One region of the Cronobacter universalis NCTC 9529 genome, then DNA from elsewhere that is predicted to be linked to it. Evidence: predicted binding sites of a transcription regulator. Region 1 holds the regulator's gene; each other region holds the start of a gene.

The links. Region 1 encodes CRP, which controls carbon source genes, mostly activating them, when cyclic AMP is high. Its sites were predicted from a motif close to ATGTGANNNNNNTCACAT; they were not measured.
Region 2: a site for CRP is predicted at 1,914-1,931, ahead of AFK65_RS16595 (2-hydroxycarboxylate transporter family protein). Genes of this name have one in related genera too.
Region 3: a site for CRP is predicted at 993-1,010, ahead of uxuA (mannonate dehydratase). Genes of this name have one in related genera too.
Region 4: a site for CRP is predicted at 1,847-1,864, ahead of cytR (DNA-binding transcriptional regulator CytR). Genes of this name have one in related genera too.

The regions. Positions count from the first base shown of each region.
Region 1 covers NZ_CP012257.1:3,911,828-3,914,954, reverse strand. The annotation lists gene AFK65_RS18110 (YccS/YhfK family putative transporter) at 1-1,507, opposite strand, end outside; gene crp (cAMP-activated global transcriptional regulator CRP) at 1,570-2,202, opposite strand; gene AFK65_RS18100 (OsmC family protein) at 2,513-2,917, shown strand; gene AFK65_RS18095 (phosphoribulokinase) at 2,965-3,127, opposite strand, start outside.
Region 2 covers NZ_CP012257.1:3,604,768-3,607,894, forward strand. The annotation lists gene AFK65_RS16590 (fumarylacetoacetate hydrolase family protein) at 1-471, opposite strand, end outside; gene AFK65_RS16595 (2-hydroxycarboxylate transporter family protein) at 490-1,854, opposite strand; gene AFK65_RS16600 (ATP-binding protein) at 2,192-3,127, shown strand, end outside.
Region 3 covers NZ_CP012257.1:2,878,265-2,881,391, reverse strand. The annotation lists gene AFK65_RS13310 (mannitol dehydrogenase family protein) at 1-901, opposite strand, end outside; gene uxuA (mannonate dehydratase) at 1,108-2,298, shown strand; gene yeiP (elongation factor P-like protein YeiP) at 2,362-2,934, opposite strand; gene AFK65_RS22450 (hypothetical protein) at 3,126-3,127, shown strand, end outside.
Region 4 covers NZ_CP012257.1:142,025-145,151, forward strand. The annotation lists gene ftsN (cell division protein FtsN) at 1-682, opposite strand, end outside; gene cytR (DNA-binding transcriptional regulator CytR) at 769-1,803, opposite strand; gene priA (primosomal protein N') at 1,961-3,127, opposite strand, start outside.

The sequences.
Region 1 (3,127 bases):
AGACCATGCCGCCGAATGCGATAAGGCAGCCGGACAGCGTGTCTATCAGGCGCGCCACGATGTACTGCTCGCCGTTGAGCGTCAGGATTTGCAGCGAATAGACCGCCGTGACGGTAAAGCCAATCATCGCCCAGCCGTAGTGCCGCCGGATTATCAGATAACTGATTAACGTCACCAGCAGCATGCCGAGCAGGGTATAGCCCTGCGGCACATTCAGGTGCAGCGTAATGCCCGCGATAATCAGCCCGGCCAGCGTGCCGCCGGCACGGTGCAGGATGCGCACCCGCGTCGCGCCATAGCCGTTTTGCGTGACGAACAGCACCGTCATCAGGATCCAGTACGGCTTCGGCAACTGGAACGCGCTGCCTAACAGGCCCGCCGCCGCCAGCATTACGCCCAGACGCGCGGCGGTACGCAGCGCCGCGGATTTCAGCGACAGATAGCTTTTCAGCGCCGGCAGCAGCGGCAGGCGACGCTGGCCGCTCTCCATCAGGTCACGGGCGTAGAGCGGTCGCTGGGTGCGCAGTACGCGCGCGATGCGGCTGAAATGGTATTCGCAGAACTGGCCGACCGGGTTGTCCGGGTGCTGGCGGGCGATTTTCGCCAGCGCCTCAATCTGCTTATCCATTGAGAAGCGGCGTGAATAACGGTGATAGAGAATATCGTCAGAAAGCGTGCGCAGCCGCGTGGCGACGGTTTGCGCCGTCCAGCGCAGCACTTCTTCGGCGTGGCTGCGCTCCACCAGTTTTTGCACTTCGGCGGGCTGATGCAGGGAGACTGAAATGTGCTCCTGGAGATCCAGCGCCACCTGAAACGTGCGCAGCAGGCGCTTGTAGCCGTTCTGTTTGGTCGCCGACAGCATCTGTAGCTGCTGATAGCACTGGCTTATCTGATCCACCACTTTTTGCTGATGCACGAGCAGCGGCGGCAGCGCCTGTTCCGGCTCGGTGTGGCGCGTCAGCAGGCTGTATTTCGCTTCGCAGTAGTCGGCGAGACTTTTATAAATCAGGCTTAACGATTCACGCAGCGGCTGCTCGCGCCACAGCCAGAACCAGAACCCGTTAAACGCGCCATACCAGAGCGTGCCGAGGACATAGAGCAGCATGGGCTCCCAGATGGGCATATTTCCGGCGAGGCTTAGCGTGAAGATGGCCGCGATAAGCGACGCGGGCAGGAGACGCGCATGCAGCGGGCTGATCTCCGCCGTTACGCCGAGCAGCAGCGCCAGCATCAGCAGAATGAGCGGCAGCGGCACAGACTGTAACAGCAGAAGCTGCACCGCCAGGCTGCTCAGCGCGAACAGCGAGGCGCCGATGATCAGTCGTTTAAAAAAGCGTTTGTGCGGGGTATCAAGACCGGCAATGTTGCAGCAGGCGGGGACGAGTGAAAACAGCAACCCTTGTTGAAGATGGCCCAGCATCAACCCGACCGCCACCGGCAGGCTTAAGATCAGCGTTTGCCGTAAAGCGTAATTGATTTCAGGATGATAGATAAGACGACGCCACATAGGGGAGAAGTATAGATACAAAAACGGCGTGTTACCGAAGCGACACGCCGTTTTTTGATTTTTTAGCGGGTACCGTAAACCACGATGGTTTTACCGTGGGCGGAGATCAGGTTCTGATCTTCGAGCATTTTCAGAATGCGGCCAACGGTTTCGCGAGAACAGCCGACGATCTGGCCGATTTCCTGACGCGTGATTTTGATCTGCATCCCGTCAGGATGGGTCATCGCGTCCGGCTGTTTGGCCAGGTTCAGCAGGGTCTGCGCGATACGGCCGGTCACGTCGAGGAAGGCGAGGTTACCCACTTTCTCGGAGGTGACTTGCAGGCGGCGAGCCATCTGCGAGGAGAGACGCATCAGAATATCCGGGTTAACCTGGATCAGCTGACGGAATTTTTTGTAAGAGATTTCAGCCACTTCACAGGCAGTTTTAGCGCGAACCCAGGCGCTGCGTTCCTGACCTTCCTCGAACAAACCCAGTTCGCCGATGAAGTCTCCCTGATTCAGGTACGAGAGGATCATCTCCTTACCCTCTTCATCTTTGATCAGCACTGCCACTGAGCCTTTAACGATGTAATACAGCGTCTCCGCTTTTTCACCCTGGTGAATCAGCGTGCTCTTAGATGGATACTTATGAATGTGGCAATGTGACAAGAACCATTCAAGAGTCGGGTCTGTTTGCGGTTTGCCAAGCACCATGCGCGGTTATCCTCTGTTTTAAACTGGCTCCAAAGACAGGGCGCGTAACCCCTGTCTGGCTTTGCAATCATCATCTTCCCGCTTCCAGGGAAGTTGGCTGTCCGTGGACATCGCAGCCGATAAATTGTCTTCTCCTCTGCACCCATGCGTAACATCAATGTATCGCCGCTGCATCCAGACTGTTTTAGCATAGCTTTTCTCAGGTGTCTCCTGTTGTCTCGTTTCAGCTTGACGCAGGTCGCGCTTCCATTGCCTCCGGGAACGCGCGCGCGTAATCTGTCAGAAAAATGAATAGCCTGGAGCGATTAACATGCATGCACGAGTGAAATGGGTAGAAGGGTTAACCTTCCTTGGCGAGTCCGCTTCGGGGCATCAGATCCTGATGGACGGCAACTCCGGCGACAAAGCGCCGAGCCCGATGGAAATGGTCCTGATAGCCGCAGGCGGCTGTAGCGCGATTGATGTGGTCTCTATCCTGCAAAAAGGCCGTCACGACGTGATCGACTGCGAAGTGAAACTGACGTCAGAGCGCCGCGAAGAGGCCCCGCGTCTGTTCACGCATATCAATCTGCACTTTGTGGTGACGGGTAAAGACCTTAAGGACGCGGCAGTGTCGCGCGCGGTGGATCTGTCGGCGGAGAAGTACTGTTCGGTGGCGCTGATGCTCGGCAAAGGGGTCAACATCACCCATTCGTATGAAGTGATTGAGGCGTAATCTGACGACGGGCGGCCCGGCAGGCGAAGCGCCGCCAGGCCACTCTGTCACGCTATCTGCTTGCCTTCCATCAGCCGCTGCACCAGCGGCAGCATGATAAGCTCCATCGCCAGCCCCATCTTGCCGCCCGGCACCACCAGCGTATTGATATGTGAAATAAACGAGCCCTGTAGCATCGCCAGCAGCCACGGGTAATCGATATTGTCCAGA
Region 2 (3,127 bases), 310 kb from region 1:
GCCGTCCATGTAGCAGCTGTAGCCCGCCACGTGCGAGAGCGCCGCCTCGCGGGCGATGTTCTCGCCGCCGCGCCCGATAATCACCGCAAGCTCCCCTTCGTAATCAAACTCGCTGGAGTGGCGCGGTTTGAGCACCGGCGCGTTATGGCCGGTCTGCGAATCCGGGAAGCGGACAAACAGCGTCGGCGCCGGGTTGTGCTGGTCGAACTCTTTGCGTTTCTCGGCGTAGTTCATGCCCACGCAGAGGATCTTCTCCGGCTGCTCGATAACCGGCAAAAACGTCACGTCGCAGAGTGCGAAATCAGCGGGCGCCTGCGCATGACAGCGCGCCTGTTCCAGCGCGTCCCGCGCCAGCAGCGTTTTGAGATCCGCGTAGTGCGCCCCGAGACGGGCGCCCAGATCCACCACGCCGTTATCCGTGACAATGCCGTAACTACGGCGGCCCTGATGGAGATAACTCGCAAGTTTCATAACAACGTATCCTGACGATTAAACAAGGAAATTGCCCAGCACCAGCAGCGCGAGCGAGACGTTAATCGCGCCGCCGATGCGGGTGGCGATCTGAGCGAAAGGCATTAAGGTCATGCGGTTGCCCGCGGTGAGGATGGCGACGTCGCCGGTGCCGCCCTGCCCGCTCTGGCAGCAGGAGACGATGGCCACATCAATCGGGTGCATACCGATTTTCTTGCCGACGAAAAAGCCCGTCGCCACCAGCGCCGACACGGTGCTGACGATCACCAGCAGGTTGTTGAGCGTAAAGGCGTGCATCAGCTCTTCCCACGGGGTGATTGCCACGCCGACGGCGAAGAGGATCGGGTAGGTCACGGAGGTCTGGAAGAATTTGTAGACCACCTGCGAGCCTTCCAGAAGGCGCGGAGAAACGCCGTGCGCCAGCTTGATAAAGACCGCGATAAACAGCATGCCAACGGGTGCGGGCAGGCCAATCAGCTTATGGCCGAGCATACCGAGCATATAGAGCAGCACCGCCAGCAGCGCGCCGGAGGCAATAGTGGTGACGTCAGCCTTGCCGCTGAACGCGGTGGTCAGCGTCTGGGCTTGCGGTTTGTCGCCGCGATCCGGCATCAGTTCGCCTTCGCCGGTCAGGTGCGGATAGCGTTTGCCAAGCTGGTTAAGGCAACCGGCGATGATAATCGCGGTGAGGCTGCCGAGCATCACGATAGGCAGCACGCGGCCCAGCGCCACGCCCTGATCCATATGCAGCAGCGTCGCGTAGCCGATGGAGAGCGGGATCGCCCCTTCACCCACGCCGCCCGCCATGATAGGCAGGATCAGGAAGAAGAAGATCTGGAACGGCTCCATGCCCAGCGCGATGCCGACGCCCATCCCCACCAGCATGCCGACGACTTCGCCGCACAGCATCGGGAAGAAAATACGCAGAAAGCCCTGGATCAGCGTGGTGCGGTTCATGCTCATGATGCTGCCGACGATAATGCAGCAGATGTAGAGATAGAGAATGTTGGTGGATTTATAGAATTTGGTGGTGGATTCCACGACTACATCCGGCAGCCAGCCGTAATAGACCAGCGCGGAAGGAATGAAGGTGGCGCAAATCGCCGCCGCGCCCATTTTGCCGACCACCGGCAGGCGCTTGCCGAACTCGCCGCAGGCGAAGCCGAAGAACGCGAGGGTGGCGACCATCACCACGATATCGCTCGGCAGCTTGCCGCCGAGACAGTCAATGGCGATAAGCGCGCCGGAAAGGAGAAACAGCGGCAATGGAATAATCCCGATTTTCCAGGTATCCATGATATGCCACCACTTTTCTTTCAGGGATATTTGCTTCGCAGCGGACGGGGTGTGGGGTACAACGTAAGAGTCATCGGTTGTGCTCATTTTTATTAAGCTCCGTAGTTATATTTCCCGGTAAGCGTAAAAGAGGTTACCCTTACAATTTGTGAGGAAGGCCGAATCAGCGCCGGTAATTTAATGGCACCTATGGTGTTTATGGTTTTAATTAGCGCGATGTGATCTACGCGTAATTTACAGGCGTGGTTTTTATGGCGTTTATTCCAGGCGGCCTTTTTTCGGCCTAAAAACGTAACGCGGGTAAACAGTTACCGCCGCGCGGCTTGCCTGTGGAGGGGATCACAAGTTTCAGGCGCCGTTCCGGTAAGCGCCTGAAAAAATGGTACAGTTCTCTATTGTTTACATTCCGGCGCGCCAATAAATGATGAAGTTTTCCTTTCGCATAAAGTTATTTATTCACCTCATCATATTCTTCTCCGTATTGTTTACGGCGCTCGGCGTTTATTATTATCTCGACGTCAGCCGCCAGCTTTATCAGGAGATGAGCAGTCGCGCGAGAATACAGGCGGAAGAGATTTCTCTCATTCCATCATTACGTGAAGCCGTCAGGCAACGTAATATCCCGGCGATTAATACCTTTATGACGGGCATGGCGCGCCACAGCGACGCCAGCTTTATGGTTATTGGCGATGAGAAAGGTCTGCACCTGTTTCATTCCGTCTTTCACGATCGCACCGGCACCCCGCTTATCGGCGGCGATAATCAGGAGGTTCTGGAAGGCAAAACCATTACCAGCATTCGCCGGGGCGGGCTTGGGGTGTCGCTGCGCAGCAAAGCGCCGATTTTTGACGACCAGGGCCGCGTCATCGGCATTGTCTCGGTCGGCTATCTGACCAGCTATCTCGATACCATTACGCTTGGCAAAGTGGTGAATATCCTGATTGGCGCGCTGCTACTGCTGCTGGCGCTGTTTATCTTTTCGTGGTTTTTCACCCGCAGCATTAAAAAACAGATGTTTTTTCTGGAGCCGCGGGAAATCGGGCTACTGGTGCGCCAGCAAAAGGCGCTGATGGAATCCATCTACGAAGGCGTTATCGCCATCGACGAGCATTCGCGCATCGCGGTGATTAACCGCGCCGCCAAGCGGCTGCTGGGGCTGAACGTGTCGTCGCGTTCGCTGCGCGGGCAGCCGCTGGAGGCGGTACTGAACCCGGTCTCTTTTTTCTCGCCGCAGGTGATGCTCGAAAACGACACGCATGATGAGATTTGCGTGTTTAACCATCTGACGGTGATCGCAAGCCGGGTGCGCATTCTGCTGGAAGGCGAGCTGCAGGGCTGGGTGATTACGTTTCGCGACCGC
Region 3 (3,127 bases), 1.0 Mb from region 1:
AAGAGTGGCTGCCGTTCAGCATTCTTAACTTCATCTGCTCCCACGGCAGCACGTCATCCACCATCTGCACGCCCGCGTCTTCCCAGGCGGGACGGCCCGCGACGAAGTTATCCTCTATCACCCACTGAATAAAAGGCTCGCAGCTGATGGCGCACGGGTCAGCGACGCCTAGCGTATCGGCTATCTCCTGTAAGGATTCCGGTGTCGCCGCCGGCACGATACGGTCAACCATCGTACCGGGGAAGGTGACGTTTTCAGCAATCCATTGCGCCAGCGACGGATCGCGCTTGTGCGCCATGCCGAGCACCGCTTCGCGCACCACATGGCCGTTATCAGGAATGTTATCGCAGGAAAGCACGGTAAACGGCGCGTGCCCGCGTTCGCGGCGGCGGTGCAGCGCTTCGACGAGCAGGCCGGGCGCGGAGTGCGGCTGGTGCGGGTTTTCAAGATCGTGCGCGATACGGCTGTTTTGGGTATCGAGATGGCCGGTCGCGGGATCGATGCAGTAGCCTTTTTCCGTAATGGTTAATGAGACGATAGCGACCTGCGGCTCGCAGAATTTCTCGATAATCGCGTCCATCCCGTCGAGCTTCGCGTTGAGGCATTCATTTACAGCGCCAATAATAATAGCCTGATTACCGTCAGCGCCTTTTTCCAGCACCGTATAGAGATGATCCTGGGCGCGTAGCGCGCTCATCAGTTCATCGCCGCTGAAAAGACTTATCTCGCAGATGCCCCAGTCGCCGCCGTTCAGGTTTAGCACCCTGTCGGTCAGCAGCGCCTGATGCGCGCGGTGAAACGCGCCGAAGCCGAAATGCACGATGCGGGTTTGCAGGGCGCGGCGGTCGTAAGTCGGGCGTTGAACCGACGCGGGCAGCGTGGCGGAAGCGATATTATTCATTTCTCACATATCCTGATAACCATTATTTAACAAAACCAGTGTAAAGTTATATGACAGCAAATTGAATTGGTGTGCCGTAAATATCCGGGGAATGTGAGCTGGATCAATAGCGGCTCGCGTGCGGTTTGACGGTTCTGGTTAAACATGTATGGTAGTCATCATAGAGGTTAGCAGTATTGGTATAACAACTTTTTAAGGAGAGGGCGATGGAACAAACCTGGCGTTGGTATGGGCCGAACGATCCGGTATCGCTGGATGACATCAGACAGGCCGGGGCGACCGGCATCGTCACCGCGCTGCATCACATTCCTAACGGCGAGGTCTGGCCGGTGGAGGAGATCAAAAAACGTCAGGCGGAGCTGGCGCAAAAAGGCCTGACCTGGTCGGTGGTCGAAAGTATTCCGGTGCATGAAGATATTAAAACCCATACCGGGCAATACGATCGCTACATCGCAAGCTATCAGCAGAGCATCCGCAATCTGGCGGCCTGCGGCATCGACACCGTCTGCTATAACTTCATGCCCATTCTTGACTGGACGCGCACCGATCTGGAATACACGCTGCCGGACGGCTCAAAAGCGCTGCGTTTCGATCACATCGCCTTCGCGGCATTTGAACTGCATATCTTAAAACGCGACGGCGCGCGTCATGATTACACCGACGATGAGCAGCGCCAGGCGCAGGACTATTTCAGCGCGATGAGCGAGGCGCAAATTGAGACGCTGACGCGCAATATCATCGCCGGTCTGCCGGGCGCGGAAGAGGGCTATACGCTGGATCAGTTCCGCGCGCGCCTGAGCGAGTACGACCATATCGATAAAGCCGCGCTGCGCGACAACATGGCGTATTTCCTGAAAGCGATTGTCCCGGTGGCGGAAGAAGCGGGCGTGCGCCTGGCGGTCCACCCGGACGATCCGCCGCGCCCGATCCTCGGCCTGCCGCGCATTGTTTCCACCATTGAAGATATGCAGTGGCTGAAAGAGACTGTCGACAGCATCTATAACGGTTTCACCATGTGTACCGGCTCATACGGCGTGCGTGCGGATAACGACCTGGTGCGGATGGTCGAAACCTTTGCCGATCGCATTCACTTCACGCATCTGCGCTCCACCTGCCGAGAGGCGAACCCGAAAACCTTCCACGAGGCGGCGCATCTGTATGGCGACGTCGATATGGTGGCGGTGGTGAAAGCGATCCTGACCGAAGAGCAGCGCCGTAAAAAAGCAGGCGATCTGCGCCCGATCCCGTTCCGCCCGGATCATGGCCACCAGATGCTTGACGATCTGCGCAAGAAAACCAACCCCGGCTATTCGGCGATTGGCCGCCTGAAAGGGCTGGCGGAAGTGCGCGGCGTGGAGCTGGCGCTGAAAAAAGTGCTGTTCCCGGATTTGCTGTAAGCCGTCAGCACCGCCATAAAAAGCCCCGCACTGGCGGGGCTTTTTATTTTTACAGGATGCTAACTACTCGGCGCGGCCCATATAGCGGCGTTCTGCGATATGTACGCGGATTTTCTCACCGGCGCTCAGGTACTCCGGCACCTGAATCACAACGCCGGAAGAGAGCGTGGCCGGTTTAGAGCGGGCACTGGCGGAGGCGCCTTTGATGCCCGGCGCGGTTTCCACAATTTCCAGATCCACCGTCTGCGGCAGTTCGAGCGCCAGCAGCTGGCCGTCCCAGGTCAGCACCTGCATATCCGGCATGCCGCCTTCCGGCATAAACAGCAGCTCTTCTTCAATCTGATCTTTGGTAAAGGTATATGGCGTATAGTCTTCTTTATCCATAAAGACATACTCGTTGCCGTCGACATAGGAGAAATCGACAAAGCGACGGGTCAGCGTAATGGTGTCCAGGATATCGTCGCCTTTAAAACGCTCTTCCACTTTCTGCCCGGTGCGGACATCGGAAAAACGCATTTTGTACAGCGTGGCCGCGCCGCGCGCGCTCGGCGACTGAATATCGATATCTTTCACAATCAGCAGTTTGCCGTTGTAATTCAGCACCATACCTTTTTTAATTTCATTCGCTCTTGGCATCGACGTGTCCTGTTAAGCTGGAATATGCAAAATATCGCGACAAGTTACTCGCGAGACACGCGCCAGGCAAGCGGAATTACGCACATTGCGAGGCATGCCGAAAAAGCGGCACGCGGCGGTTTTTTAAGCCGCAGGGCTGTACCTGGCGAGGCAAAAGGCTACAATGCCCGGCTTTCACGCGAGGAGCCGCCAT
Region 4 (3,127 bases), 540 kb from region 1:
GCAGATCCTGATACGGCGCGCTGTTCGCCTGCGGCTGACGCGGCGGTTGCGCAGGCGTCGTGGTGCGCGCGGGCTGCTGCGTCTGCACGGTGCGGGTCTGCGGCTGCTGATAACGCGTTTCTGCGCGCGGGGCTTCCGTGCGCGGCGCGGTGCGTACCGGCTGTTGCGCCGTGTTATTCCACTGCTGCATCTGCTGTTGCTGCTGAAGCTGCTTCTGGCGTTGCAGCGTCTGCTGGCGCTGCGCCGGGGTCTGTTCGTTCCACGGCACTTCATTAAGCTGCGTCGGCTGCTGGCGCATATCCGCCTGCATCTGATCGAGCAACTGACGCTGTTCGTTGGTCAGTTGATCCTGATTCATGATTTCGCCGCCGGCGGAAGGCTCGGTCGGCTTCAGCACGCCAGGCTGGCGGCTCTCCAGCTCTTTAATATAGCGCCAGCGCTCTTCAGGCTTAGGCGGCAGACCATTGCCCGTGACTTTATGGCCCGGCAGGGTTTCCGACTCTTCTTTCTTGTGATGCGTAATAAAGTACAGACCGCCAATAAAGGCGACCAGCGCCGCCGCTGCGATAGCGACCATCGCCGGTGAAACAGCAGGCAGGTTACGTTGCTTTTTGCGGGGACTGGTTTTCTTGCGCCGCGCGGGCGTCGGCTGTCCGCGGCGTACATAATCTCGTTGTGCCACTATCGTTTCGCTGTATCCATTCGTTATCAGCCCGCCATGTTACTTAAGGGACGGGCCTTTGACCAGATAAGGAGTCTTAAAGGCGGTTAATTTCGCGGCTTCGGCGCGCGCGTGGTGCCGCGCAGCACCAGCTCGCAGTCCAGCAGACGCGAGCCGCTGCTGACGGTATGTCCATTGAGCTGGCTGAGCAGTAACAGCATGGCTTCGCGGCCGATATCAAAACGCGGCTGGGCCACGGTGGTGAGCGGCGGATCGCAAAACTCCGCTAACGCAATGTTATCAAAGCCGATGATGGAGAGATCGTCCGGCACGCGGAAGCCGCGGCGTTTCGCCATCGACAGCGCGCCGAGCGCCATCACGTCGCTGTGGCAGAAAATCGCCGTCGGCGGCTGCGGCAGGCTTAACAGCTGTTCCAGCGCCTGCGCGCCCGCTTCATAGGTGAAATCGCCGCGGGCGATATAATGCGGGTCTACCGTCATGCCGCTGCGGCGCAGCGCCTGAACATAGCCCTGCAGGCGGTAGTGGCACAGCGGCATCTCTTCCGGCCCGGCGATACAGGCGATACGCTGATGGCCCAGCTCGTGGAGATAGTTCACGGCGTTGAAGGCGGCGGTAAGGTTGTCGATATGCACCGTCGGCAACTCCAGCTCCGGCGCGAATTCGTTCGCCATTACCATCGGCGGCAGATTGCGCTGCTCTTCTTTGCTGGCGTCGAACGGCAGACGCGAGCCCAGCAGCAGCATGCCGTCTATCTGTTTGGTGATGATGAGATCGATGAAGGTTTTTTCCTGCTGGTTCTGGTGCGCGCAGTCGCCAATCAGCACCAGATACCCCTGGTCCGCCGCGGTAACTTCAATACCACGAATGATTTCGCTGAAAAACGGATCGCAGATGTCCGGGACAATCACCAGAATGGTGCGCGATTCGTTGCGCTTCAGGTTACGGTTGAGCGATCCGGGCAGATAACCCACGTCAATGGCGGCCTGCTCCACGCGGTTGCGGGTGGCCTGTGAGACTTTCTCGGGGTTCATTAACGCACGGGATACCGTCGCGGTAGAGACCCTGGCGCGAACGGCGACATCTTTCATGGTTGCGGCGGCAACCTGCTTTTTGGACTTCACTTCATCTCCTCGTAGCGGTCCGCGGGCGCAGACTCGTCCTGTAATCTGACACGCCTCACATTCTTAGCAGATATTGGGCGCGCCAGTTACAAAAATTACATCGGAGATGTGACGGATATTAAATTTTACGATCCGTTTCGCAGAAGCGGGGCGCGGTTCAGCCTTCGGTCGGGTCGACGTCGAGCGTCCATTTCACTTTACGGGCGGCGGGAAGCGTGCCCACCAGCGGCAGGCTGCCCGCGACAATTCGTTGCAACTGTAAGCGCGACGGGTGTTGCAGCAGCAACTGCCAGCGATAGCGTCCGCCGCGTTTGGGCTGCAGCGCAGGCACCGGGCCGAGCAGCCAGAGTTTTTGATCGGCAAGCGGGCTGGCCTGAAGCAGATTGCGCAGCTGCTGGAGAAACGCTGGCGCGTCCTGGTTATGGTGATCTTCCGCGCGAATCAAAATATGGCTGCTGTAGGGCGGAAGCGAGACGCTGCCGCGCTCGGCGAGCGCCTGATCGGCAAATGCGTCATAACCCTGATGCAGCAGCGTCTGTAACAGCGGATGTTCCGGGTGGTGCGTCTGGAGCACCACTTCGCCCTGTTTACCTGCGCGTCCGGCGCGACCCGCCACCTGCGTGTAGAGCTGGGCGAAACGCTCCGCCGAGCGGAAATCGGCGCAGAACAGCGCGCCGTCGACATCCAGCAGTGCCACCAGCGTGACATCGGGGAAGTGATGGCCTTTGGCCAGCATCTGGGTGCCGATAAGAATGCGCGCGCCGCCGCGGTGAACTTCCGCCAGTTGCTCTTCGAGCGCGCCCTTACGGCTGGTCGTGTCGCGGTCGATACGCGACAGCGGCACGCCGGGGAATAACGGCGCCAGGCTCTGTTCCAGCTGTTCGGTGCCAAGCCCCACCGGCACCAGATGCGTGGAGCCGCACTGCGGGCACTGGCGCGGCACGGGTCGCTGACTGTCGCAATGGTGGCAGCGCAGCTGATGCTGTGACTGATGCAGCGTGTAGTAGTGATCGCAGCGCGGGCATTCGGCTATCCAGCCGCAGTCGTGGCAGAGCAGCGCGGGCGCGAAGCCGCGGCGGTTAAGAAACAGAATCACCTGGTTATCCGCCTGCAAATGCTGACGCATCCGGGCGACCAGCGCAGGCGCGAGGCCCGCCTGGAGCGGCTGGCCTTTCAGATCCAGTACATGCTGCTGCGCCGGGCGCGCGTTGCCCGCGCGGTGCGTCAGCTTCAGCACGCGGTATTTACGCTGGCGCACGTTGTGCAGCGTCTCCAGCGCCGGCGTCGCGGAGCCTAAAATAATCGGGATCTGCTCGCTGTGCGC